DNA from 2 places in the Desulfitobacterium sp. PCE1 genome. Region 1 is predicted to be linked to the other one. Evidence: riboswitches for the same ligand, from Rfam matches in the RefSeq annotation. Region 1 holds a riboswitch; the other holds the start of a gene.

Region 1 (10,977 bases):
GAATATGAATAAAGAGATAAAGTTCGCATCATCTTATAGTGGAGGAAAGGATAGTGTACTTGCGCTGTATCGAGCTATAAAGAGTGGGTGTGAGCCGGTAAGTTTACTGACTACTTATAACAAGAACGCCGGTCGTTCATGGTTTCATGGGGTTCCAGTAGAGGTTTTGAATAGAGTTTCACAGCTTATGGATATCCCTTTAGAACTTGTAAAAACAGGAGAGGGTGATGACTATACTAAAGATTTTGAAAAGACACTGTTAAAACTAAAGGACAATGGCATTAATGCTTGTGTTTTTGGTGATATTGATATCCAGGCCCATTACGATTGGTGTGATGCTCGTTGTAAAGTTGCTAAGATTGAAAGTATATTTCCACTTTGGAATGAAAGTAGAAAAGAATTGGTTTACGAATTTATAGAAAGTGGTTTTAAAGCTGTTATAACTGTTGTGGATTCATCCAGGCTTAGTGAAAGGTTTCTAGGAAGAACCTTAACCAAAGACCTTATGGCAGAAATTGTAGCCGAAGGTGCAGACATTTGTGGAGAAGAGGGGGAATACCACACCTTTGTATACGATGGACCACTTTTTAAAGAACCTGTAAATTTTAAATTCGATGAAATAATAAGAAATGGTAATTATGCAATATTGCCTCTTTTATTAGAATGAAAATAAAAACGACTAAGGGGGTACAATCAATCGCCCCATTAGCCGTTTAATGTTTAGAAAGCGGTTTGGAGAAAATGTTATAAGCTGGCGAAGTTCGCTCCGTCGGAAGTTTTCACCGTTGACTTAGGATCGTTAGGCATCCGAGATAATTGCAGTACAGCAAGCCAGACTATGGCAAACCCAATCCATTGCCCTAGATCTATGGTTTGGTGCAGAATAAACCAGTTCAAAAGTAGGCCGGTTGCAGGGAATGCGAGTTCGGCGATGGTGGCATAAGAGGCTCGCACACCATTTAACCCGCGGTAATAGAGCAATAGACTTATAAGACTTGGCACGAGAGTCTGGAATAATAGGTTCGCCCAGACCGGAGCCAGGCTGAGAGCCTGACCAATGTTAGCCCAGTTCGGGTGCTGTGCAAATACAATGATGGTTAATAGTGGCAGCGCTATAGCAAATCTAAGTGCGGTTAAGGTCGTGAACGATAATTTTCCGACAAGACGCTTTCCCATAACAGTCGATCCGCCCCATAGCGCGGCTGCACCGATGGCACATAATGATCCGATAAGCTCTGAGGAGCTAACTCCGGAAGTTGGCATGTGCAAACCAAAAGTAAGTAGATAAGCGCCTATAAGTGCTGCAACAAATAGAGCATAGAAGTCTTTTCGCATGCGTTCTTTGAGCAACCAGGAGGCGAGAAGAATAGCAAAGATGGGCTGAACTTTCTGCAGGAGAAGGACGACATTTGGATTGCCGTAAGTAAATCCGGCGGTAAACAAAATCGAAGCTAGAGCCGATCCGCCCCATGCGATAAATAAAAGAGCGAGCCAGTCCCCAGGATTGAGTCGTTTCAGCTCATGACGCTTCAGTAGGAGCACAGGTACGGCGAATAAGGATAATAACAGGTGCTCCAACCATACTATCTGAGAAGATGTTACATGTTGTAGTAAGGCTACAATGAGGACACCGTCGAGTCCCCACAAGGCCGCTCCGAGGGCAATTAACCATATGCCTCTATTTGATTCTTTCTTTGATTGTAACATTTAAAAATCCTCCATTAGTGAATTGGTGTTTAGAATAAAAGCCTTCTGATGTGATAGAATTAAAAAATGCCTCAAGGAGATAATGTTTCCTCAAGGCATATACATACAACCAGAAATATGACCGCTTGGTCTAATCTAGTTTGTACCTTCTCCCATCCGGACTATACCGTCGGCCTTGGAGTTTCACCAAGTCAGTCAATGCTGCAATATGCTACACTGAGTTGCGGGCTGGATTGCACAGGCAATCATTACCGCCGGTCGGGAATTTCACCCTACCTCGAAGGTTCATATTCAACTGAAAAAAAGTATAGCACAAAATTATTCTTAGTGGTAGATAAATTTTTTATAAGTTAAAACCAATCAAGGTGCAAGGATAAATATATTGGAAATTCTAGTACCGACATCAGGCCGGCTTAGAAGATATGTCTTTTGGTTTCAATCGAAACTGAAGGGCGATTTTTTTTTACTTCTGAAAGGGGATGATAAAATATCAGAAAAAGAAAAAGACGCATCTGTAGAATAGATAAGGCTGCAAGCTATGTATGAGGATGGGGAAAATTAGAAATAAAATGAGATTGAGAATCTTCATTATATGTGTTATAGTCGATATATAACATGCATGTGAAGGGGGCATATTAATGTTAATCGAAATTGATATGCACAGTTCAATTCCGATTTATAAGCAATTGAAAACAGCCATTGTAAGTGGAATTTTATCTGGAGAACTACATGAAGGAGATAATTTACCATCGATCCGGCAGCTTGCAAGTGACCTGGGGATCAACCTTCATACAGTGCGAAAGGTATATGAGATGCTTTGTGACGAAGGGTATATCAAAATTCATCGAAGCAAAGGTGCCGAGATTTGCAGTCCGCCAAAGTTGAATAAAGAGGATTTGTCGGTCTTTGAGAAACTTCTCTTGCCTATTGTCATTGAGCTTCGTGCCCGAGATATTGGTGAAGAACGGTTTGCGGCTTTAATGAAGGATCTCTGGGAGAAAAGTATAGAAGGAGGAAACAGTCATGAATAACAGTTTGAATTTTATTATTGGAGTTATGGGGCTCTCCTGGCTTCTTGTTGTGCTTGTCACGGCCTTTACTCCTTATTTTGTACGGAGAAACATCTGCTTTGGTATTTCTGTTCCAGAAAGTGAATATTACAATCCACAGTTGAAAAGATTAAGGCGCAATTACAGTATAGGCTGTCTTTGGGCAGGCTTGATCTTGGGAATCGGAAGCTCTCTCTGTTATATCTGGACATCGGCAGAAAATACAATGTGGATTCAAACCGGCGGCCTGTTTTTGTATTTTATAATCAGCATACTGATATATTTCTCTATGCGTACAAAGATTAAGGCTATTAAACAAAATAGCGACTGGGAAATTGAAACTAAGACAGTCGCAGAAATCAGCGAAAAGTCCGATAAAACCATCCGTACTGCGTGGTACCTTTTGTATCTTGTTGTCATCGCTATCACCGTTTTTGCATCGGTGCTGAAATACCCATCTCTGCCTGAACAAATTCCTATGCATTATAATATTGCCGGCGAGGTGGACCGCTATGCTGCTAAATCCGTCGGAACCTTTGCCCTAATGCCGGTGATGCAACTTCTAATGGGTTTGCTGTTTGCAGGAACCAACCTTGCCATCGGCACATCCAAGCGTCAGCGGGATTTTAAGAGAAGCAGCGCCTTCCGTGGTGTCATGAGCATTACTTTGTTTGTCATCGGATTTCTGGTAATGCTTATGTTTACCTGCATTCAGCTTTCCATGCTAACCATCTTAAATGAAAAATTGATGATGTTTTTGCCGATTGGTTTTTTGGTTGCTACATTTATTATCTGCATTTATCTTGCGGTAAAAGTAGGTCAGGGCGGAAGCCGATTGAAAACAACGGATGATGCGCTGGTAAATACGGTGGATGACGACCGTTATTGGCTCGGTGGATTTCTATACTGCAACAAAAACGACCCTTCTCTTTTTGTAGAAAAGCGATTTGGAATGGGCTATACTTTGAATTTTGGAAACCCGAAAAGTTTAATGGCTATTGGCATGCTTGTTATTTTAATTGTTGCACTTATGGTGTTGCCATTAATTTTGAAATAAACGGAGGTCTATTAAAGAGATGGAAGAATACCTTCTATCTATTACACGTTATGGATTTTGGTCTTCGATAACTCATCAATATAATATTTCCATAAATCGGAGCTGAAATCCATGATTGTCAGAGTACTCCCTGCCACTTCGCTGTTCAATAGATTGTTGAGCATATCCGTTTCAAAACAATGTATTTTTTCGGACTTATAGTCATGGTCAATCCAATAAAGCAGGCTTAACCCCTGTGAACAGAGCACCGCGACTTTAGGAGGTTCGCTGTTCACAATCCTGATTTTATCATGGCTTTTTTCATTGATATATGACTCAAACCGTTTAAGGTAGGGGATGCGTTGCTCAGGTGCAAGATCAACAGCACCAAGGAGAGGTACAATGGCCTTACCCGTGGCGTAAATACTCATCATGGCATCTATCGTTACAAAAAAAGTAGTCTCTTTTAAAAGGATATCGTTAAAAAGTTTCAGAATGCTCTTCTTTACGATTTCTTTGCTTTCTATAGTTTCCAATTCTAGTTTCCAATTCTTTCTGTTCAATCAAATATCCTATGGATATGAAATTATACACGGCATCAATATGCCTATCCGTCAGCTTATCGATGAGTGAAGGATCAGCTTCTAAGGCGGAAATAACTTCATTTCTGTTATAGCTGATTTTTTTTACGTTCTTTTTCATAAGGGAATTGAAAAACACGGTTAAATAACCTTTATGAGTGATGAGTACCATGAGGGGTGTCCCATCCATCTGAATGCTGAAAAGCAAGAGGAATTGTCCTTTTAATAACAAAAAGGTAGAATCTATCTCTTTTGTGATTTTCCATAAATTCAAATCAACATACTGCTGCGCTTTGACGATAGATGAAAGAACGTCAATATCGTATTCCTCATATGAGTCCTCAAAGGATGGCATATCAAAGAAGTGATTGAAGGAGATATTTTTTTGCTTTTTTGGGTTTATTATTTTAATTCGACGAAAAATATCGGAATACCGTCGGCTGAACAGAGGCAGAGTACTGTAAAGCTCTAAGGGAGTATTCTCATTTACGATGGAATCTGAAACAATCACACAAAGCATATTCAAAATGGTCTTTTTCCCCAGAAAGCTTGTTTCTCTTTCTGGATAGTCCAGATTTATGTCATTTTCTGTGGACAATCCTTTATCCAATTCGTATTCTAACGCATGGGCCAAAAACGTTTCCAATTCATATTTCGAACTGAAATCATAGATGACCGGAAAAATATTCTCAAATTTTAAATAACACCCCAGACAATATATAGCTTCGGCGAAGTAATTAGAGGCTTGCCTGCAGAATGCTCTTTTTTCTTTGAAAAGAGGCAGCCTTTTCCCTGTCAGGATTTTGCTCAATCCACTTGGTGTCATATTCATACTTATTGCAAAATCAGTTTTAGATGTTTGTGCTATACAGATAAGTTCTTCTAATAGTACACCGATTCCCATTGTACTCCTCCCAATCCGAATATAATGTCTCTTAATTATACATGATTTTCTCACTGCTACGTTTCTAAAAAGGAAATAATATTAAAATATTATCTTTTTTGTCCATTTCTAAGTGTATATCCGTTCGGATTTTTCAAGTGTTGCTTAAATATTAAAAATAGTTCCATCGTCAGGAGATTAGCTAATTTTAAGAAGAAATTGATAGATTAACCAAAATCATGCATAATAGGAATATATATATATAGCCAAAATGGAGGGGTTATCATGAGAGTTCCTTCGACAGAAGTACAGAATAATTTTGGCAAACACTTAAGTTTGTTGAAGCCAACGAAGAAATAATCGTGCGGCATTAAGGAATACTGGATGGTCGATCCGAAAAATAATCTGGTTTACATTTATGTTCTTGATAGAAAAGAAATAGGAGGTGGCAGCGATGGCAGTGATCAAACAATATGAGGATGATGTTAACGCGATATTGGCCAAACGTTATGATAACGGTGCGGATTTCTGGACGACTCCTGACAAACGTCTTTGTAAAGGAAGTCCGTATTCCACCCTAAATTGTGCCCATATGTTGCTGGAATTGGGCGTGGAGCCATCTGAACCGGTGCTGAAGGAGATTGCCGGTCTTTTTTTCAGTTCCTGGCGTGAGGATGGGCGATTCAAGTTGTCCCCACAGGGTGCCATATACCCCTGTAACACCATTAATGCCGTTAATGTTCTTTGTCACTTAGGGTATGCGTCTGATTCAAGACTCCAAAAAACCTTTGATTACCTTTTAAATATTCAGCAAAGCGACGGAGGGTGGCGATGCAATAAGTTCAGTTACGGGAAAGGTCCGGAAACGGAGTATTCAAATCCCGGCCCGACGCTGACAGCTTTGAACGCGTTTCGCTTTACAGAGCTGCTTAATACAGAGCCGGCTCTTGATGAAGCAGTGGAATTTCTGCTGGAGCATTGGAGGATACGTAAGCCCCTCGGGCCATGTCATTATGGAATTGGGACTCTGTTTATGCAGGCTGAGTATCCCTTTGCCAGTTACAATATTTTTGTTTATGTTTACGTACTTTCCTTTTATGACAGAGCCAAAAAGGACAAGCGGTTTGCGGAGGCGCTGGAGGTTTTGCAATCAAAGTTGGTTGAGGGCAAAATTGTAGTGGAACGGCTGAATCGGGGATTAACAGGGCTTGCTTTCTGTAAAAAAGGAGAACCGAGCGACTTAGCGACAAAACGCTACCATGAGATATTGAGAAACCTGGGCTGAAATTGCCGGCAGCCGGGGTAATTGCGATCGCTACCCAGGATGGGATGAAGAGAGGAAATACTAATGTTTAGAGAAATGAGAAGAAGTAAGCAATTATTATCAAGGGAAGATACTGTGGCTGTAATGGACAGATGCACAAATGGCGTCCTGGCGTGCTTAGGTGATGAAGATTATCCTTATGCTGTTCCCCTTAGCTATGTTTATTTTAATGAAAAAATCTATTTTCATTCAGCAAAAGCTGGACATAAAATCGATGCTATTGCGAAGAACCCGAAGGTGTCTTTTTCAGTAATAGATGAAGATACGATAGTAAGTAAAGAATATACGAGCTATTTCCGCAGCGTTATAGCTTTTGGCAAAACAAGAATTGTAGAAGGTGATGAATGGCTGGAAGCTTTTAAGGCTTTGGTTGAAAAGTATTCAGGGGATCAGTCTGAAGAAGCCAAACATAAAGAAATAACCGGATGTACCCGAGCTCATCTTATTGCCATTGATGTCGAACACATAACCGGCAAGGAGGCCATTGAATACGTCAAAGCTAAGTAGCCATACCCAGGGCTGGTGTGGACATCTTAGAAGAAAAGAGGGGTAATATGGCTGTTAAGAAGGTGTTTTGCCTTTTCCGGAGGGCAACAATCTGACTCAGGAACGATAGGTGGATTTGAAATAGTAGAAGCGCGGAAAGACGAAAAAGAAATCTTCTATACACTTGTGGGAAACCATGATTTGAAACAGAATCAAAATGTTATGGTAAAAATCGATAGGGACAAAAGATATCGATTGATGAAACTATATTTTGCGGCTGAACTTGTTTTAGAGCTGGTTTATCAGGGGTATGACCATCCTGAAAAAATCGGTGCAAACATCACGAAAGAAAAAGCCAGGGTGGATTTCTTTTGGAAGGGGAATATTTCGGAGATCTTTCCTGAGCTTATGAGCAAAATAAACCAACTCATTGATTCCAACCTGGATGAAAAGAAACAATTTGGGGCGGTGGCAAGGAAAGAATTGAAATTTACCTGCAAGCCTAATGACTTCGAAAAATTATTGTGGAAAATCCCTGGGGTATTAATCAAAATAAAAGTCTGTCATCAAGGAGCAATCAGGTCTTGATGGCAGACTTTTTATCGACTTGAAGATATGGCGGGAACGCTGATTGTTGGGTTCTTCATGGGCATTACTCTACCGATCCCCCAGCTGTTGCTGATTTTGGCGCTATCCCCCTTAATCTGTCTTTCGGCCGGGGCGTTGGCCATAATTCTGATTGGGCTGATTCAAAACAGAAAGACTGCGAACATGGCAGTTATGATAATCATCATGCCGCAAATGTTTTTGTCGGGCGCGATTATCCCCATTAATCATTCCAGCGGGGTTTTGCAGGTTTTGAGCCGGATGATGCCCATGACCTACTGCCTTGACTTGGTGCGGGCGGTGGTGTATAGGGGCACACCGGAATATGGCAGTGTGGTGATGTTGAATCCGGCTGTCAATTTTGCCGCCATTGTCGGATTGACGGTGGTTTGCTTGGTCATCGGCACCTTCTTCTTTGCCAGGAGTGAGAAGAATCGATAAAAGACAACATCATAAATCTAAAGTTCGGGTTTTAAAATCGGTAACACCAACATATAATCGTTTAAGTATAACTTTGATAGCAGGGAAAGCGGGTATGAAAAGTATTAGGACAAAAAAGATTTTTAAGAATAAGGTTCCAGAAAGTATCCTGATTCCGGTATTTTTCATTGTATTGATCTATTTGCTTTTTTTATTATATTTTGTGAACCATTTTTTCTTTAATACAGTTATAAATGGGGTAGACCTTTCCTGCAAAGCACATAAAGACACGGACCATGTGGTAAGGAATTACGTAAAAAACTATAAACTGCAATTGATAGAAAGAGATGGTGAGACAGAAGAAATAACAGGGCAGGCCATACAGATGCAATACAATAAAGATAACGGCATTCCTGAAATATTACGTAAGAAAAAGCCGCTTACCTGGGGGAGTTCATTGTTTAAAAAACAAAAATATTATGTAAAGGATCTGTTTATTTATAATGCAAATGCTTTGGATAGTAAAACAAACAATCTGAATTGCTTGCAAAAGGATATGATTGAGCCCAGGAGTGTTGATTTTAAGTACTTGAACGGCTCCTATGCACTGATTAAAGAAGTACAGGGAAATAAGATATTGAAAGAAAAATTGTATGAAGCTATAAAATTGGGCATAGCAAACGGAGATTTAAAATTAGATATAAATGAAAAGCTTTGCTATGAAAATCCAAAGCATACCGTAAATTCCGGCAAAACCCAGGAAACATTATCTTTGTTGAATAAGTATGTATCCACAAATATAAATTATAAGTTCGGTAGTGAAAATGAGATACTGAATGGAGAAAAAATAAATGAATGGCTTACTGTAGATGAAAATTTAGATGTGGCAATCAGCAAAACAGAAGTCATGAAATATTTAAAAGAATTAAGCAGAAAATATAATACGGTCGGGATCAAAAGAAATTTTAAAACATCCGTAGGCAAAACAATAGAGGTTGAGGGCGGGCTTTATGGATGGAAAATTGACTTGGATGCTGAAGCCAAAGCATTATTGGAACATATAGATCTTGGTGAAACAATTGAAAAAGAACCTGTCTATGCTCAAAAGGCCTTATCCAGGGGTGTAGATGAAATCGGCGGCACTTATGTAGAGATTAATATAACCAGACAGTATTTATGGTTTTATAAAAATGGAAAGCTTATTACCCAGAGTCCTATCGTAACGGGAGATCCCAATAAGGGAAATGCCACGGTGACCGGAACTTTTATGCTTAATTATAAACAAAAGGGCGCAACCTTAAGGGGAGCAAATTATTCAGCTCAAGTAAGCTATTGGATGCCGTTTTTCGGGAATATAGGAATCCATGATGCTGGATGGAGGCATTCTTTTGGAGGACAGATCTATAAAAACAATGGAACCCATGGCTGCATAAATACACCGTTGTATGTGGCAAAAGCGATTTTCGATAATATAGAAGAAGGAATCCCGATTATTAGTTATAAAGAATAAGGCGCAGTAAATTTCTCACTTTCCCCGAAACACTCCGAATATATAACTGATTTGATGTAACCAATAAATCTGACATTGGGAAAGGGGCTGTGCGAAAATTTCGACACAGCTCCTTTCAGGTTGGAGAGGGTGTTATCCCTCCGGTTCTTCCACTAACTCCGTACTATCCTGTAGAATCACGGCAGTGAGCGGATGATCGGAGAGGCTGAACAATGCGACGGCAATGTCGTGGAGGTCTGCATGATCAGCATCGGGCTTCACGTGTTTTAAGCCCATTTGTCTGATTCGGGGAGCGCCGGCAGGTGTCAGCCCGTCTTCATATTTCAACACTAAGGTTGAAGTCAACGGCTTGCCAATGACAGCCACTTCTTTTTCCTCCTTTCTTGATCCAGAGGCCGATAGGCTCGGCATGGTTGTATAGTGTATGGAGTTGCTTGTACTATGGTTACTGTTGGGAGAGTCCTCACGCTTGTCTGGGGCTATGGGGAGTGGATCAAATGGCTGACTGAGTCGGTGAGTTGCTCTCGGAGCACAGCCAGTAGATTGATGAAGATCTTCCGGGAGTACGGGCTGGAACTCTCTTCAGTTGATGGGGAAGGGGGTTCAAATGGTGCACCGGTGCACCATTTGAACTACACTCAGGGGCTCATCCTTTTTGGGATCCCGGTAGAGGAACGGGAGCAATTTATAGAGGATAATGATGTGGGGAGTATGAGCAAGCGGGAGCTGCAGCAGACAATTAAGGAGTTCTTTAGGGATTTTATAAAAGGGCAGATGGGTAACCATCTTTGGGGAAGGAAAAGTTATATTCCGAACCCGGCTATGTTTTTTATTGAAAAACACTTGACTCCAACCTAAGGACACACCTTAGAGTTATATTCGAGCCAATGAATTGGAAAAAAAAACAGGGAGGTGTTTTGAATGAAGGCAGGTAAGTCTATACTTAATAACGAGGTGAAGTCAAGTGTCCTATACAGTACATGAAGTAGCTGAACTTTCTGGTGTAACCATTAAGACATTGTACCATTATCAAAAAATTGAGTTACTAATGCCGGAAAGGGTAGCTGAAAATGGTTATCGCTATTATGGTCATAAGGAATTAAAACGATTGCAACAGATTTTATTTTATCGTGAGTTGGATTTTTCTTTGGAAAATATAAAGAACGCATTAGACAATGAATCGGATCGGCTGAATTGTCTATACGAACAGTATTCACTGTTAAAAGCAAGAGAGCAAAGGCTTGCCAACATTTTGCGTACACTGGAGGAAACAATCCAACATGAAAAGAAAGGAGTACCTATGAGCAAGGAAAAGTTGTTTAACGGATTAAACCAAAAGGAATGGGAGGAAACTATTGCTTATCAGAATGAACAT
Region 2 (10,977 bases), 820 kb from region 1:
TCTCTATATTGCGGGGTCTCAAAGAACGCTATGAAACTCATCATGGAGTGCGAATTACCGATGGAGCCATTATCGCAGCGGCAGTTCTTTCTGATCGCTATATCAGCGATCGTTTCCTGCCGGATAAAGCCATCGACCTTATCGATGAAGCAGCTGCCCGCATGCGTATGGAAATCACCAGTGACCCCTATGAACTGGATCAAATCAAACGTAGAATTCTGCAACTGGAAATTGAACGAGAGGCCTTAAAGAAGGAAAAAGACGAGGGTAGTAAAGAACGTCTTGAAAAAATAGAAGAGGACCTGGCTAACCATAAAGAAGAACGTAGTGCCCTGGAAGCTCAGCTCCAAGGTGAAAGAGAAGTTCTGGCAACAATCAATTCACTAAAGGAAAACATTGATCAGACCCGTCTTAAAATGGAACAAGCACAGCAAGCTTTTGATTATAACAAAGCGGCTGAGCTTCAATATGGAGTATTGCCAAAGCTGGAGAAGGATCTCAATGCTTTAGAAGAGCAGCTTCGTAATCGTAAGAATACTTTGCTCAAGCAAGAAGTAGGGGAAGAGGACATTGCTGAAGTGGTGGCTAAATGGACTCAAGTTCCTGTTGCCAGACTTTTGGAAAGTGAAATGGAAAAACTAGTTCATATGGAAGAGCGTATCCATCAACGGGTGATAGGACAAGAAGAGGCTGTGAAGGCAGTAGCCGATGCTGTGCGCAGATCGAGAGCAGGCCTGCAAGACCCCAACCGGCCCTTAGGTTCTTTCTTGTTCCTTGGTCCCACAGGGGTAGGAAAGACGGAGTTGGCTAAGGCTCTGGCTGAATTTCTCTTTGATGATGAACAAGGGATAGTTCGAATCGACATGTCGGAATATATGGAAAAGCACACCGTTTCTCGCCTGATCGGTGCTCCTCCAGGGTATGTAGGCTATGAAGAGGGTGGCCAATTGACTGAAGCAGTGAGGCGTAAACCTTATAGTGTGGTGCTCTTTGATGAAGTGGAAAAAGCTCATGGGGACGTCTTTAATGTTTTGCTTCAGCTTCTCGATGACGGTCGCTTAACAGATGGACAAGGACGAGTGGTTAATTTTAAGAATACAGTGGTCATTCTTACCAGTAATATCGCCAGTCCTTTGATTCAAGAATTGACTGCCTCGGGGGCTTCACAAGAAGCTCTGCGTTCCCGGGTTACAGAGGAACTCAAAGTTTATTTTCGACCGGAATTTTTAAATCGTTTGGATGAAATTATTGTCTTTCATCCTCTTGGTCAGGAGCATATTGGTTCAATCGTTCAAATTCAGATAAACAGGTTGCGCGACTATCTGGCTCCTCGCAAGATTACCTTGGAGCTTTCCGATGCAGCATTAAATAAGATCATTCAACAGGGGTATGACCCGGTCTATGGAGCGAGACCCCTGAAAAGGGTCATCCAGCAGAATCTCCAAAATCCTTTGGCCATGAAAATTCTTCAGGGAGTCATACATGAAGGAGATCATGTCGTGGTCAAGCTTGATCCTCAAGGCGAGCTTCTGTTTGAAAGGTCGGAATAGCAGCTTGCATCCTGCCAAAGAACACTATAAACTAGAGTTGGAATAATTTTGTGAATGTTCAACTAGGGTACAGCACAAAATGGCAGGATATTATTGCAAGAGGAAGTGTCGCATGAAGCATTCAAAAACAGAACTCATTATATTTGCTATAGCCATGATTTTTATCTTCTTTTCCGGGCGGCTTGAACCGAACATTCGTTTAATCATCACAGGTTTACTGATCGTCGTTATCTTGATTAACAGAGGATTCTCTCCCAAAAAAGGAGATAAGAAGGAAGTTAAGAAAGAATGAATAGGTGGGTTTTTCTGACCAATGTCACGACAGAAGTTGAGGCGGACATTATCATCGGCCTCCTTGAGCAAGAGGGAATTCTTGCTCAAAAGGCTTACCCAGGGGCGGGAAACCTCAAAGTGACATATGGCTTGATCAATGGGGTAGAGATCTATGTTCCTGAGGAACGGGCTAAGCAAGCCAAGGAGATATTAAGTGCCGAGAGCGCGAGGAATGCTGCAGATGATGTCCCAGACCTTGATAATGAAAGCGGACATTAGCAACAAAACTGAAAAGGGAGTGTCACCAAACTACTTTTTGTAGTCAGTGATACTCCCTTTTCCCTTCTTAATTATCCGGCTACTTCACGGTCGCGATAGGCCATTACTTTGCGCCGTATTCTTTGAATGGCATTATCCAGAGACTTTGAGCTTACGCCAAGATGTTGAGTGATTTCTCGCTGTTTCATTCCTATAAGGTAATGATAGCGAAAAACTTTGAGCTCTAAATCAGAGAACCCATTCATGAGCTCCTGTAGAAAAACACGGGTCTCATCTAGAGCAATAACCTTTTTTTCAGGATCATCATGGGTCGTCACAAAGTTTATAAAGCAATCCGCCTTATCATCAGCCAATACATTATTCAATGAATAAGCTTCATTGAGATTGAGATGTTTTTGTCTATTATGAGCACGTAAACTATCAATGAGCTTTCTCTTAATAACCATGCGGAGAAAGTGAAGGAAAGGAATCTCCGAGGTGGGATTATAGGATACGATTGCTTTGTATATGGCAATCCGGCCTTCTTGAAGCAAGTCGTCATACTCGGCCCGATGGAGAAAATACTTGTAGGCGATTTTGCGGATTTCGGGTTCATAGTATTCAATAAGCCAATTCAATGAATCCTGATTACCAGAGCGCGCTGCTTCAAGTTGCGCATCGATGTCTGTCAAAAGAGTGCCATGTGAAGCCATGCGCTCATCTCCTTATCAAAGATATAGACTCAGTCTTTAGTCTAAGAAAATAATAGTTCTTTGACAAGGCACATGTTTTGGATAACTAACCAATTTTATCTAATTATCAAAGACTATTACTGAATCATTTTTAACAGATTGACCGTTTCGATAGCGGTGATTGCAGAATCAAAGCCTTTATTACCGGCTTTTGTTCCGGCCCGTTCAATGGCTTGTTCAATGGTATCTGTGGTTAATACACCGAAAATAACAGGAAGCTTGGTTTCTAAACCGACATGGGCGACACCTTTGCTCACTTCGGCACTGACAAAGTCAAAATGGGGTGTAGCTCCGCGAATAACGGCTCCTAAGCAGATAACGGCATCATATTTTTGGGTTTCGGCCATTTTTTGAGCAACTAAAGGAATTTCAAAGGCTCCGGGAACCCAGGCGATTTCAATATCGCTTTCAGCGACACCATGGCGGCGCAGAGCGTCAAGGGCTCCTCCTACCAGCTTATTCGTAATAAATTCGTTGAAACGAGCAGCGACAATACCAAATTTTAATCCTTCAGCAATCAGTTTACCTTCATAAGTCATCATAGTTTTTCATCCTTTCTAAAATCATGAATTGATCTATTGAATATTAACGAACGCTGGATAGATAGTGCCCCATTTTAGTTTTCTTAGTATGCATATAATACTCGTTCTCGGGCTTAACAGGCATTTCCATAGGGACACGATCTTGAATCTCCAGACCATAGCCTTCTAATCCGACGATCTTCCGGGGATTATTGGTCATCAGTCGTACCTTGCGAATGCCTAAGTCGACAAGAATTTGAGCACCTACTCCGTAATCCCTAAGGTCTGCAGGGAAACCTAAAGCAAGATTGGCCTCGACAGTATCTTTTCCTTCTTCTTGGAGTTTATAGGCTCTCATTTTATTGAGCAACCCAATTCCACGGCCTTCCTGGCGCATATAGAGCAATACCCCTCGGCCTTCTTTTTGGATACTTTCCAGAGCTGCGGCCAGCTGATCGCCACAGTCACAGCGACGGGAATGGAAAACATCCCCGGTCAGGCATTCTGAGTGAACCCGTACCAGTACCGGTTCACCATCGTCCACATCTCCTTTAACCAAAGCCACATGTTCCTGTCCATCCAATAAACTCCGGTAACCCACTGCTTTGAAGTCCCCAAAGTCTGTGGGGAGTTGAATACCGACAATGCGTTCGACCAATTTTTCTTTTTGGCGCCGGAAATGAATGAGCTCTTTGATGGTAACGATTTTGAGATCGTGTTTTTTAACAAATTCCATAAGATCGGGAACACGGGCCATCGTTCCATCGTCTTTTAAGATCTCGCAAATGACACCTGCCGGCTGAAAACCTGCTAATCGAGCAAGATCCACAGCGCCTTCTGTATGTCCTGCACGAACAAGAACTCCTCCTTCCCGGGCCTTAAGAGGGAAGATATGTCCTGGGCGGCGGAGATCTTCAGGGCGGCTCTGCGGGTCCAGCAAGACGTTTACAGTATCTGCCCGTTCGAAAGCAGAGATTCCCGTTGTGGTATTGTATCCATCCACACTCACGGTAAAGGCGGTTCCATGGGGATCCGTATTGTGGGTCACCATGGGATCAAGATTCAAGGCTTGAATGCGTTCTGCTATCATGGGGACGCAGATTAAGCCGCGGCCATAGGTGGCCATAAAATTGATAGCCTCAGGAGTTACTTTCTCTGCAGCCATCAGCAGATCGCCTTCGTTTTCCCGTTCTTCGTCATCAACGACGACAATCATTTTACCTTCGCGAATGTCTGCGATGGCTTCTTCAATGGTGTTAAATTGAAATTCCATTTTAATCACTCCTCCGTATACTTTTAGACTAGATGAATCCGTTCTCGGATAAGAAACTCATAGATAGATCTTTTTTAGGGGCTTCTTTTTTCTCCATGAATCGTGCCACATACTTTCCGATAATGTCGGTCTCGAGATTAACCATGTCTCCAACACCCTTAAAGCCTAGAGTGGTTTCCTGGCGAGTATGGGGGATTAGGGATACGGTAAAAGCTTGAGGAAGCACATCCACTACGGTAAGTGAAATTCCATCAATGGCAATAGAGCCTTTGGGTAAAACATAGTTTAAAAGTTCAGAGGAAGCTTTGATTTCAAAGACCCGAGCAATTCCCACCGGGGTAATCTTTTGAATGGTGCCAATTCCGTCCACATGACCGCTCACCAGATGGCCGCCCAATCGAGTGGAAAGCTGTAGGGCTCGTTCTAAGTTTACCCGTGTTCCTCGACTGCATTCTTTAAGATTGGTCTTATTCAAAGTTTCAGCCATGACGTCCACGGTAAATAAATTTCCCTGCATCTTCACCACAGTGAGACATATACCGTTAACGGCGATACTATCCCCGATTTGGGTTCCTTGGAGGACTTTAGTGCCTTCCAGGGTTAACTGAGCGGAATCGGGAAGAGTCTTTAGGTCGGTTACCTTACCTAACTCCTCGATGATACCAGTAAACAAGTTTACTCACCTCTCTTAACTTCTTAATCTGAATAATTTACCTTAGCTCGAACCCGAAGATCTCCGGTTCCTCCATCGATCTCTAAGAATTCTAAAGGAATAGCCTGTGCCATCAAAGGAAGATTCAGTCCGGTCAGAGGGGAAGGACCCTTGCCTCCTATGAGCTTTGGTGCATAGATAAACTCTACTTCATCGATAAGTTGGTCGTGGAGAAGGGAGCCCGCCAGCCCACCACCGCCCTCTAACAACACAGAGTTCCAACCTCGTTTCACTAAATCCCCGAGCAGGTGCCTTAAAGGGACATAACGGGGTGAGTCATATTTCCAAACCTCTACATTCTCTATACTTTGCAATGCATTCAGTTTAGCCAACGGGGCAGAGGCATTGGTTGCGATAATACAAGGTGCCGAGCAGGAGGAAGTAAGTACTGTAGATTGAAGAGGAATTTTCAATTCTCCATCCACTATCAAGCGTACCGGGTCACGGCCTTCATCAACCCGGCAATTCAAAGCAGGATCATCATGCAGCACGGTTTCACTGCCCACCATAATCACATCGAACCGATTGCGCAACTGGTGGACATAAGCACGGGATGCTTCATTGGTGATCCATTTTGAGTCTCCAGATTCCGTTGCTATTTTGCCATCAAGAGTTAAAGCCGATTTGTAGAGGAGAAAAGGAAGTCCGGTTTGAATTGCTTTAAGAAATCCCTTGTTTAAAGACTTGGCTTCTTTTTCTTTAAGTCCCACATCAACCTGGATACCGGCTTCCCGCAAACGGGCGACCCCTTGCCCGCCTACTAAGGGATTAGGATCCACCATAGATACAACCACCCGTTCTATTCCGGCCTTAATCAGTGCGTCGGCACAGGGAGGGGTTTTCCCGAAATGAGAACAAGGCTCTAAAGTGACATATGCCGTGGCTCCTTGGGCATGTTTCCCGGCTGCTTTTAGAGCGTGGACTTCTGCATGGGGAGTGCCGGCTTTTTGATGATACCCTTCTCCTACGATAGCACCATCTTTAACGATGACACATCCGACGAGGGGATTAGGACTGGTCCTCCCCATGGCCAGGGCTGCTAATTCCAGAGCCCGAGACATGTAATGATTATCTAGTTCCATGTGATCGCCACCGTTTCTCATCCTTGAGTTGGTTTTGTTTAGTTTTTCCATAAAACCATATGAAAAAACCCCAGAGTTCATCCTCTGGGGCATCGAAAATCACAGCAAATAAAAAGCGCAATAAGCACTTAAATTTCCTCTTCTCATCCAGACTTTACTGTCGGCTCTGGAATTACACCAGATCTGCCATAGTGGCTCGCGGGCTTGACCGCCGGTATGGAGTTTCACCAATCCCCAGAGGTATTCAATTACTGAATCTATAATACTCCAAGTTATTAATGAATTCAACCCCCAGAGGAAATTTAGACCGTTTCAGGGGGGTGAGGTGGATGGTGCTGTACATATTCATCCCGCAGCAACCCCATGAGGATGGCATCGTGATACTCACCTAATACAAATCGTGCTTCTCTTAACCTTCCCTCAACCTTAAAACCGAGTTTCTCATAAGCCTTCAAAGCACGCAGATTTCCGTCCCATAAATCAAGACTCAAGCGATGAAAATTCCATTGATAAAAAAGATAGTTTATAAGCACCTTTAAAGCGTCCGTACCATAGCCCCGACTCCAATAGTCACGTTCTCCAATGATTATGAACAGGACTGCTGAGCGGGCTGGAATGTTAACCTCCCGATAGCCTATAGTCCCGATGGGTTCTTGCTCTTCATTGAGAATGATATAGCGGCCGCAATCTTTATTCGGAGTAAAAAAGCGTTCTTCGATGTCTTCTTCACTAAGCATTGTGCTTAAAGGCCAGGCGGCGTTTGCCCAATAATTAACGTTTTGGTCATTATACCATTTATGATAAATAGGGATATCATCGGGCTCAAGTGGACGGAGAAAGGTCTTTTTTCCCTGCAACATAGTTTAGCCTCCAAGTGACATTGATGGGATAATCTATTATGATAATTATTTCTAAAAAAAGCGTGTCCTAATCCTATGAGGGATAGTACACGCTCTAAGCTCTATTCAATGGTCGGGGTAGCGGGACTTGAACCCACGGCCTCCTGCTCCCGAAGCAGGCGCGCTACCAAACTGCGCTATACCCCGTTTTATCGAACATTTTATAATATAACAAAATGCTCACAAGCTGTCAAGCTATCAAGGTTTTTTTCATATTATACTATAGAATAGGGACGAGTCAGAGGCTTTTAACCAAGATGCTAAGTATTCATGTCACTATTTTGATCTATGCTTGAGTTGATAGGATGTCCGTTTTCCGATATACTTAAATTTGTATATTGGAAAATAAAGATGAGTTTCCGAAATGAAACAGATAAAAGAGCGGGGGAGAAAAATTGAAAAAAACCGCAATAATTATGGATTCTACGGGATATTTAACCAGTGATATTATTAAGGAATATGATATTCGTGTTGTCACATTGAATGTGAATATTGGCGACGAAACTTTTCAAGAAATCGACTTAACCAATAGGTCATTCTTTGGAAAGCTAGAGAAAATATCCGGTTCCTCAACCACTTCACAACCTGCGGTAGGTGCTTTCCTGGAAACTTATAAATCGGTGTTGTCTGAAGGCTATGACGAAATTATAAGTATTCATCTATCTCAAAAGATCAGCGGCACTTATGCCTCAGCCGTCATGGCAAAGGATTTGTTGGAAAATGCCAATATCCACATTTTTGATTCGGGTTCTTCAGCTTTAGGCTTAGGTTTATTGACCTGGGCAGCTGCAGATTGGGCAAGGGAAGGGTTTAATGCTCAAGAGATTTTGGGAAAGCTGGACACATTACGACCATTATGCGAACTTTATTTCATCGTCGACACATTAGAATTTCTTCACCGGGGCGGGAGAATTGGTGGAGCTTCGGCTCTTTTCGGAACTTTGCTCCAAATTAAGCCTATTCTCTACTTTAACAGTGAAGGGATTATTGATGTTTTTGAAAAAGTGCGCTCAAAAAATCGAGCATTGCAAAGAACCTATAAAGAGCTTGAACGAGCCTTATCCTCTAATAAGCCCCATCGGATCGCGGTGATTCATGTTGGAGCTGAGACTGAAGCGATCAGTATAGCTGAGGAACTCTCGCAAAAATACCAGGGTCAGGATATTCGAATTTTCGAGGCGGGTCCTGTCATCGCTACTCACGTGGGTCCGGGGGCACTTGGCCTTGCTTTCCATCCCTGGCCTCATTGACAGTAAAGGATGAAGTTATTTAGTCCGAGAAGGAATTGACAGTATATTTTTAATACTTTAAGTGAAGTATAGGCAAGATAAATAGTGGGATGATAGAGGCAGAGCCTTTTGTGGAGGTGTTAGCCCATGTTTAAAATCCCACGCCGATTGTTTTTCAAGGTTCAATATCCGACACTAAGACCTGGTGAACCCCTTGAATCTGCACAACTTGGCGATTTTTCCGATGAAGATATGCTTTTGACATCTTTAGATGATATTGAATGGGTAACTAATATTTTAGAACCGGAGCAGCAACGGGGGCCATCGGAAAATCCTTGATTCATTGTCTTGATTCTTAACTTTAGTGGACAGATAAAAAGTCTCAACCCTGTCATACGGGGCTGAGGCTTTTTGTGCATTATTCTGAAGATTTAAATTTTAATTGTACTCATATTTTAGAAGGAGTTACTGGAAATATAGGGAATACTATAATTAAAACTTTATTTCACAATTTAAAACTATTTGGTAAAAAAATAACTAGTTCATTTAATAAAATTTTCTGAATTTTTGAAGGAATTCAGTAAATTATGAAGAATACACTATACATTGTTTTGTCATAAGAAAATCGACAATGATCATATAGTGTGAATATGTAGAAGAAAAAATTATTGTGAAATTATACACAGTTTGAGATGAAATAGGAGATGAAGTCGATGAAAATTGCAGTTTCAGGTAAAGGTGGAGTCGGCAAGACGACATTTGCAGCTAATTTGGCTTATTACTTATCTGAACGGGGAATGAGAGTCCTGGCAGTCGATGCTGATCCGGATGCAAGCTTAGGAACAGTTCTAGGTATCTCGGAGGATGTTTTGAACCAGTTACGTCCCATCGTTGATATGAAAGAACTCATCGAACAACGCATGGGCGGAAGCGGTGCCTTTTATCCCTTGAATCCCCAGGTGGATGATATTTTGGATGATTACTCCGTGCAAGTGGGTGCTATACGATTTTTTCGTATGGGTAATGTCAAAGGGGGAGGTACAGCCTGCTATTGCAAGGAGAACAGCTTTTTGCATGCTTTGGTCAATTCCTTGATTCTTTCTGAACAGGATACCGTCATTTTAGATATGGGTGCCGGCATCGAACAGCTTACACGAGGAACTGCCCAAGGAGTTGATGTCTTAGTCATCGTAACGGAAGCCAGTACGGTAAGTGCTCATACTGTTCGAGTCATTCAGAAGCTTGCTCAAGAACTGGGGATCCCGAAAGTAGCTGTGATTGGCAACAAAATCCGCTCCACCAAAGACGAAGATTTTCTCAAAGCACAATTCACGGAAGATGAGTTACTCGGTTTGATTCCTTTTAGTGAAGAGCTGCTTGATATGTCTGTCCATACAGATGCTCCTTCTTTTCCAAAGGGTGCTCCAGGTTCCCAATTAGAATCTATCTATAGAAAATTAATAGAGAGGAGAGATACATAAAGCATAGGAGAGCACAATTGCATGGTGGAAAAATCTATAGGTCAAAAAGAGGAGGTTAAACAATGCCAAGATATCGGGACTTGACGCACACCTCACGGCCTTCCAACGCGCCCCGTGTGGTGGAACCCAAAAATCCATTGCGCACGACAGACCCAGGGACCATCGAGATGATGAAGGTTGCGCAGGAAAACAAACTTGAGACAGTATTTGATCGCTTTGTCGCCCAGCAGCCCCAATGTGGCTTCGGGTACAAAGGAATTTGCTGTCGTATTTGTCTTGCCGGACCCTGCCGGGTTAAAGCAGATGATGGACCGGCGAGCAAAGGTATTTGCGGTGCAACCGCCTATACCATAGTATCAAGAAATCTTGTCCGCATGATTGCAGGAGGAGCAGCGTCTCACTCCGAGCACGCAAGGCATGTACTTCACACGGCGCATGAGCTCGCCGAAGGAAAGACTAAAGACTATGAAATTAAGTCCCCGGAAAAACTTCATAAACTGGCCGAAAAACTGGGAATAGAGACGTTAAACAGAGATGATATGGAGATTCTTGGTGACGTAGCCGAATTAGCTTATGAAGATTTCGGCAGATATAAAGATCGTCCGGCAGCATTCCTTGACTCCTTCTTAATTGAGCAGCGCCGCAACAAGTTTAGAAATACCAATATCATGCCCCGTTCCATCGACGGTACGGTAACGGAACTTATGGCGCAAACTGCTCAAGGGGTTGATGCTGACCCTGTAAATATAATTTTCGGCGGATTAAAAGGTGCCCTCTCCGACTTAGTAGGGGAATATATCGGCACCAATCTCAGTGACGTCTTGTTTGGAATTCCTGAACCCATTGTTTCCGAAGCGAACCTGGGAGTTATCGATGAGAAAATGGTCAATATCGCCGTTCATGGCCATAACCCCGTCCTTTCAGAAATGGTTGTAGGGGCTGCCCGT

Evidence for each region. A riboswitch is a leader RNA that binds a small molecule or an ion and turns the genes downstream of it on or off. The one in region 1 is predicted to bind FMN.
Region 2: linked by a shared signal. The riboswitch ahead of ribD (bifunctional diaminohydroxyphosphoribosylaminopyrimidine deaminase/5-amino-6-(5-phosphoribosylamino)uracil reductase RibD) and the one ahead of DESPCE1_RS0107035 (DMT family transporter) in region 1 are both predicted to bind FMN.

Annotation. Positions count from the first base shown of each region.
Region 1 is NZ_KB913023.1:1,418,414-1,429,390, forward strand. Features, by position in the region: gene DESPCE1_RS0107030 (diphthine--ammonia ligase) at 5-667, shown strand; gene DESPCE1_RS0107035 (DMT family transporter) at 745-1,707, opposite strand; FMN riboswitch at 1,848-1,996, opposite strand; gene DESPCE1_RS0107040 (GntR family transcriptional regulator) at 2,346-2,738, shown strand; gene DESPCE1_RS0107045 (DUF1648 domain-containing protein) at 2,731-3,813, shown strand; gene DESPCE1_RS23680 (hypothetical protein) at 3,855-4,328, opposite strand; gene DESPCE1_RS21810 (hypothetical protein) at 4,273-5,277, opposite strand; partial or broken gene DESPCE1_RS24165 (prevent-host-death protein) at 5,542-5,621, shown strand; gene DESPCE1_RS0107055 (prenyltransferase) at 5,711-6,541, shown strand; gene DESPCE1_RS0107060 (pyridoxamine 5'-phosphate oxidase family protein) at 6,605-7,087, shown strand; gene DESPCE1_RS23465 (hypothetical protein) at 7,268-7,654, shown strand; partial or broken gene DESPCE1_RS21175 (ABC transporter permease) at 7,682-8,113, shown strand; gene DESPCE1_RS0107075 (L,D-transpeptidase family protein) at 8,208-9,602, shown strand; gene DESPCE1_RS0107080 (DUF1659 domain-containing protein) at 9,735-9,968, opposite strand; partial or broken gene DESPCE1_RS21180 (DUF3102 domain-containing protein) at 10,047-10,349, shown strand; gene DESPCE1_RS0107090 (MerR family transcriptional regulator) at 10,567-10,977, shown strand, end outside.
Region 2 is NZ_KB913023.1:2,239,628-2,250,604, reverse strand. Features, by position in the region: gene clpB (ATP-dependent chaperone ClpB) at 1-1,550, shown strand, start outside; gene DESPCE1_RS0111130 (hypothetical protein) at 1,663-1,842, shown strand; gene DESPCE1_RS0111125 (putative signal transducing protein) at 1,839-2,102, shown strand; gene DESPCE1_RS0111120 (sigma-70 family RNA polymerase sigma factor) at 2,174-2,794, opposite strand; gene ribE (6,7-dimethyl-8-ribityllumazine synthase) at 2,911-3,375, opposite strand; gene DESPCE1_RS0111110 (bifunctional 3,4-dihydroxy-2-butanone-4-phosphate synthase/GTP cyclohydrolase II) at 3,419-4,627, opposite strand; gene DESPCE1_RS0111105 (riboflavin synthase) at 4,656-5,300, opposite strand; gene ribD (bifunctional diaminohydroxyphosphoribosylaminopyrimidine deaminase/5-amino-6-(5-phosphoribosylamino)uracil reductase RibD) at 5,324-6,421, opposite strand; FMN riboswitch at 6,553-6,667, opposite strand; gene DESPCE1_RS0111095 (GNAT family N-acetyltransferase) at 6,724-7,281, opposite strand; tRNA gene DESPCE1_RS0111090 (tRNA-Pro) at 7,391-7,467, opposite strand; gene DESPCE1_RS0111085 (DegV family protein) at 7,716-8,570, shown strand; gene DESPCE1_RS0111080 (hypothetical protein) at 8,697-8,888, shown strand; gene DESPCE1_RS0111075 (P-loop NTPase) at 9,263-10,030, shown strand; gene cooS (anaerobic carbon-monoxide dehydrogenase catalytic subunit) at 10,093-10,977, shown strand, end outside.